One region of the Colwellia sp. MB3u-4 genome, then DNA from elsewhere that is predicted to be linked to it. Evidence: predicted binding sites of a transcription regulator. Region 1 holds the regulator's gene; the other holds the start of a gene.
The links. Region 1 encodes MetJ, which represses methionine synthesis genes. Its sites were predicted from a motif close to TAGACGTCTAGACGTCTA; they were not measured.
Positions count from the first base shown of each region.

Region 1 (3,218 bases):
TGATGATAAAAGCGGGTGAAATTGCCAGTGTACCTGTACATTTAACGATGCCCCCGGAAAACATCAGCCAAAAAATTACGCCAGTGACACTGACTGTTGCCGTTGATAATATGCCGGATATTAAGGTTGTTAAAGAAACTAAATTCTTTTCAAATTAATTGATTTTTTAGCTAGTGGCTAGTGATTGTGAAAAAAGACCTCTAGGTGAGGTTTTTTTAATTACATCATGCAAAGTGCATTACGGAAGAAAAATACGTTAAAATAGCATGACTTGGACGATGAGTAGTGAAAATGAATAGAGAACAAAGCATGACCAAAACGATCAAACAAAGCATAGCAAATATTGCCCTCGTGGTTGAAGACTATGATGATGCGATTGCATTCTATAGCAAAAAATTAAACTTTCAGCTGATTGAAGATACTGACTTAGGCGGCGGAAAACGTTGGGTGCAAATATCACCACCGAATTCAAATGGCACCAACATACTGCTTGCTAAAGCCAGTAACGAGGAACAAAGCCAATCAGTGGGTAATCAAGCGGGCGGACGAGTATTTTTATTTCTGCAAACCAATGATTTTTGGCGCGACTATCAACAGATGAAAAGCCAAGGTGTCGAGTTTAACGAAGAGCCGCGCGTGGAAGAATATGGCACGGTTGTCGTGTTTAAAGATTTATATGGGACAAAATGGGATTTATTGCAGTTGAATGATGTGACTGGCTAGATTTATCGCTATCAGTTATCAGCCGTCAGTCATGAGTTAATGTAGCTGCTTAGTTAAATTCGATGATATTAAAGTTTCAGTTATTAAGCTTTTTAATGTGTGGACACTATGAAAAATTAAGGCTTAGTAAATCAAAATTATGTAAAGCTGGATGCTGGCCATATGGGTGACGGGCATAATGTTATTTTATTTGAACGACGCTGACTTTAAAAGTCACTTTAATGCAAACTAAAGCAATATCGTTCCAGTTTGAAGAATATTCAAATAGCGCTGATGAACAGAAATAATTATTTTTTGATATGTAGCGGCATACTACAGGCGGTATTTCGCTATATATTTCAAAGCAACTCTTGCTAATCACCCCTATTTTTCAGCAATAAAAAAGGCGCTAATCAGCGCCTTGTTTATTTGCTTGTTGTACTAATTGTTGTGCTACTCGTTTTAATCTTCTAATTCCGCTTCGTGTTCACTAAAGTCAGTTATGCCTTTTGCTTCCAAAGCCCGACGAACACTCGCGGGTAATTTTTGTGTGTTGTCTTTAGCCAAGTCACTATCATCAGGTAATGGTTGGCCAGTAAAAGCATGTAAAAACGCTTCACATAACAATTCACTGTTGGTGGCATGACGCAAGTTATTCACTTGGCGACGTGTACGTTCATCAGTGAGCACTTTTAACACACGTAAAGGGATAGACACGGTGATCTTTTTGACTTGTTCACTTTTCTTCCCGTGTTCGGCGTATGGGTTAATATACTCGCCATTCCACTCTGCCATGAATATTCCTCTATGCTAATTAATTGAGATAAACTTATCGATGTTAAACCTGTCTGGTAGGCCAGTTTATGATAAATTTATTCTTACTACTTGATTTTACTGGTTGTGGGGCCTGAGTCAATAACGAATGTGTAGAAGTTTAGAAGTCTAAAGTACTTGACCCAAGAACTTAAACCATTTAGATTGATAGACGTCCAAACATCTATACAGAAAATATTTTTACCGGAGTACACATGAGCGAGAAAAAAATTGCCACTACCGCTGTTCGAGCAGGTATTAATAGCGACCAACACCATGGCGCTGTTATACCAGCTCTTCACCTTTCAAGCACCTATGCACTGAAAGGTTTTAATGACAAGCGTCAGTTTGACTATTCACGCACCGGTAATCCAACTCGCGCTACGTTTGCCCAAGCTATTACAGATTTAGAGCAGGGTGCCGTTGGCATAGTGACAAATACCGGCATGTCAGCGGTGCATCTTATTTGCCAATTACTTGATACACAAGACACGGTTGTTATTCCGCATGATTGCTATGGCGGAAGTTTTCGCTTATTTACCCATCTTGCCAAGCGGGGTCAGTTTACGCTCGTGGTGGTTGATCAAAACGATCAACAAGCCTTGGCCCAAGCCTTAGCAACAAAACCTAAATTAGTATTAGTTGAATCACCGAGTAATCCACTGTTACGCTTAGTTGATATTGCTGCCATTACCAAACAAGCCCATCAAGTTGGCGCATTAGTGGCGGTTGATAACACCTTTATGTCGCCGGTATTGCAACAACCCTTGTTATTGGGTGCTGATATTGTTTTTCACTCTACCACCAAATACATTAATGGTCATAGCGACGTGGTTGGCGGTGTGCTAGTTACCAAAGAACAAGCCTTAGGTGAAAAACTAGCTTGGTGGGCAAACTGCATTGGTATTACGGGTTCAGCTTTTGATAGTTTTTTAGCTTTGCGTGGCTTAAAAACTTTGCCAATACGGATGAAACAGCATCAAATTAATGCCAATGCCGTGGCAAAATTTTTGCAACAGCATTCGGCTATTCAACAGGTTTATTTTCCGGGTTTAGCCAGCCATCCGCAACATGAATTAGCTAAAAAACAGCAGTATGATTTTGGCGCTATGATGAGCTTTGAGCTTAAAGGTGGCGTTGAAGCGGTTAAAATACTGTTTGATAAACTTGAACTTTTCACTCTGGCACAATCACTTGGTGGTGTTGAAAGTTTGATCTGTCATCCCTCAACCATGACTCATGCTGGGATGGAAATTGAAGCACAACTTACCGCCGGTATTACCCAGTCATTAGTGCGACTTTCTGTTGGTATTGAAGATATTGACGATATACTGGCCGACCTATCTCAGGCACTCGATGCCAGCCAAGCTTAAAGCGGTTATCCATAGTTATCAATGTACTTTGGCTGCGTGTTATATATCAATAATTTAAAGGAGGTATGACAAGGTTGTCATACCTGTGGTAGTAAAATGATCGGTTCAAATACAGCGGTAACGCTTAGTTCTGCAAAAAATCACTTGGCAAAAGTTGCCTGTAATGTCCATAAATTTGGTGGTAGTAGTTTAGCTACCAGTGCTTGCGTTGAACGTGTGGTGGATATTATTCGTCAGCATTGCCAGCTCAATGACATTATTGTGGTATCTGCTAATGGCAATACCACAGATGCATTATTTACTCTTTATCAACTCGCGGTTGAGCTTCAG
Region 1 is NZ_JACGVE010000089.1:77,215-80,432, reverse strand. It holds gene ccoG (cytochrome c oxidase accessory protein CcoG) at 1-158, shown strand, start outside; gene H4J61_RS15995 (VOC family protein) at 310-723, shown strand; gene metJ (met regulon transcriptional regulator MetJ) at 1,165-1,497, opposite strand; gene metB (cystathionine gamma-synthase) at 1,731-2,888, shown strand; gene metL (bifunctional aspartate kinase/homoserine dehydrogenase II) at 2,985-3,218, shown strand, end outside.

Region 2 (3,218 bases), on a different contig from region 1:
TACCTTTAACATCGCTATGCCAATCAGCAAACTGCTCGCCACGATAATCTTGCTCTTCAAATTTATACGCTTGGATCATAGTGCCCATAGCACCATCTAAAATAAGAATGCGCTTTTTTAATTCGGCTTGTAATCGGCCATAAGAAACTGACTGCACCACAGGTGCTTTTGATTGAGTATTTACTTGCTTAGACACGAGATTTCCCTGGATGGATGGCTTTAATATGGTTTGCATCTAATTGATACGGCGTAATTTGATAAACGTAATAATTTAACCAATTGGTAAAAAGCAAACTACCATGGCTGCGCCAGGTGTTTGCTGTGGTTGAATGGGGATCATTTTCAGTAAAATAATGCTCAGGCATTGACGTGGTACGGCCCATTTCAAGGTCACGAAAATACTCTTCACTCAAGGTGGTTGCGTCATACTCTGGATGGCCGGTAAGGTAGACTTGCTGCTTATTTTTACTCGCAGATAAATACACCCCTGCCTCAGCTGACTCCGCCAATATTTCTAGATGTTCCAGTGTTTGATAATCCGATTTATCGATATAACCATAGCGAGAATGAGGCACATTAAAACTTTCATCGAAGCCTCGGGTTAACTGCTCTTCTGGTTTTAAACAATGGTGGTGGTAGACGCCAGAGAGCTTTTTTTTACGCAAATGTCGCTTCAAACCATAATGATGATAAAGCGCTGCATGTGCTGCCCAACATGAAAACATGGTTGAAGTCACATTTTTTTCTGCCCAGTCAAACACTTGACAAATTTTGTCCCAAAAGGTTACTTGCTGATAATCCAACAACGCCAGCGGCGCACCGGTAATAATTAAACCGTCATATTGTTTATGTTTTATATCGTCGAATAAGCGGTAGAAATTATCTAGATGTGCTTGCGGCGTATTCTTAGATTCATTGGCATGTATGCGGACAAATTCAACATTAATTTGCAATGGTGTATTGGCCAACATGCGCAGAATTTGCACTTCAGTTTCAATTTTATTGGGCATTAGGTTAAGAATAGCCACTTCCATTGGGCGAATTTCTTGATCTGCAGCGCGACGTTCAGACATAACAAAAATATTTTCTTTGTCTAAAATCGTTAAAGCGGGCAATTCATCGGGGATTTTTATGGGCATAGTAATAACCTAATGTCGGGTAATTCGTTATATCTGTAATAGTAATAAAATAACGCTGAAAAAAAATATTGCTCTTTACCATTTATATCTAACTACAATGTGACTTGGATTGCTAGCTATGTCAACCTCTAAACGTATAGACGTCTAAACATTTTAATATGATTTAGCATTTTATCGTTTAGTCGCAAAGAAAATTCGCGACAAAAAAGCTATATCAGCTAAATTATAGCGCACGAAATATATTGTCATTTAAGCTAAACACTGTACTCTTAGCCGACTCGCGCACTTTGTCATTTGTCTTAAGAGACTTGGCTCCGCGCCTACCTAGGCAGCACAATGACAAACCTTCGTTACAGTTATCAAACCATCGAGTTTGGTAACACTGATATCCATCTTTGTACCTTACGTGATAAACAAGAATTTTATGACCCTGAAGACATCGCCCAAAACTTAGGCATTTCATCGGCAACTTGGTCTTTATTTGGTGTTATTTGGCCATCAAGCTTAGTGCTGGCACATTTTATTTCGCAATACCCCGTTGGCACAAAACGGGTATTAGAAGTAGGCTGTGGCATAGCGCTTAGTAGCTTACTATTAAACAAACAAAAAGCGGATATAACCGCAACAGATTACCACCCCGAAGTAGGGAAATTTTTACTGAGAAACACCCTGCTTAATCAAGACGGTCCGATTAACTATGAGCAAACTAATTGGTCAAATAAACAAGATAGCTTAGGACTTTTTGATTTAATCATAGGTAGTGACCTACTATATGAAAATGAACATATTGAATTGCTTGCCAACTTCATCCAAGCCCATGCAAACAAAAGTTGTGAAGTTATTCTTGTTGATCCGGGTCGCGGGCGCAAAACTAAATTAAGTACAAAAATGCTAGATTTTGGTTTTAGCTCTACCCATATTAAACCTGAGCATACCGATTACATTAAACAAGACTTCAAAGGTCATATTCTTAAATTTAAAAGATAGAAGCTTAGCTGTTTGTTGACTTATATATTAACAAGCAGCTAAGGCATTGCTCTACACACCTAGAAGTTTTATTACCGCTACGCGTTGCGTAACCAGCCTTTTTCTACGGCAAAATCAATTTGCTCAGCAACATAAATCCATAATTTTGGGGCTAAACCATCTAAGAGATTGTTACGGGAAATAACTTCAGATCGGCTAACATTATGCTTAGCCCAACTCCCTCCGTCATTTTTCATATTTTGCAGTAAAGGTAAGACCCGATCCATTGCTTTGGCAAATTTAGCATCGGTTGTTTCTGCCGCTTCAAACTCTAGCCACAAGTTTAACATTTCTGAGCATTGCTGTTCAGGCAACAAACCAAAAATACGCTTTGCCGCTGCAAGCTCTTTTGCTTCTTGTGCATCAAGTTCGGCTTGTGCTGCAAAGGCAAAAGTATCGCCGGCATCAATTTCTACTATGTCATGAATAAGTAACATGCTGGTAACTCGAGCAACATTGACTGGCTCTGCGGCATAAACATGTAAGGTTTGCGCCATCATGGCAATATGCCAGCTATGCTCAGCACTGTTTTCTGGTCTATTTTTATCCGACTTTACCATCACTTTTCGGTAGACAGCTTTAAGACGGTCTAACTCTAAAATAAAATCTAATTGTTGCTTCAAGTCTTGCATTACTTCTCCTATATGAAAGCTAGCACGATGATTTTATACTCACATAAGTTGATATGGGGTCTTTCATCGATAACTCCACCTTAGTAACAACACAATCTGCTGAAGTGTCGATAAAGCGAGCTAATATACTAGTGATAAATTTACCACCTACCTTGGTAACCTGAAAAAATGGTAAAAGTGCTAGCTCTTAGCTTGGGCATTAGCATTATAAATTGAATAGATTAAGGCTAATAAAATACAAATACCTGCGGGTACAAATAGCGCATAAAATTTAAACAAACTAAATAAATAAGTACCTAAGCCCCCACCGACAATAAATCCTATAATAATTAACAGAAATAATAATGCCTTTCTATTATCAAATGTATCGCCCCTTAATTTTGCACCTAACATAATACCCAAATCAGTAAAAATACCGGTG
Region 2 is NZ_JACGVE010000072.1:31,110-34,327, reverse strand. It holds gene metH (methionine synthase) at 1-160, opposite strand, end outside; gene metA (homoserine O-succinyltransferase) at 189-1,139, opposite strand; gene H4J61_RS05285 (methyltransferase) at 1,476-2,126, shown strand; gene H4J61_RS05280 (HD family hydrolase) at 2,204-2,797, opposite strand; gene H4J61_RS05275 (YoaK family protein) at 2,978-3,218, opposite strand, start outside.
Region 2: metA (homoserine O-succinyltransferase) is a predicted target of MetJ. The motif match lies at 1,269-1,286, and genes of this name have one in related genera.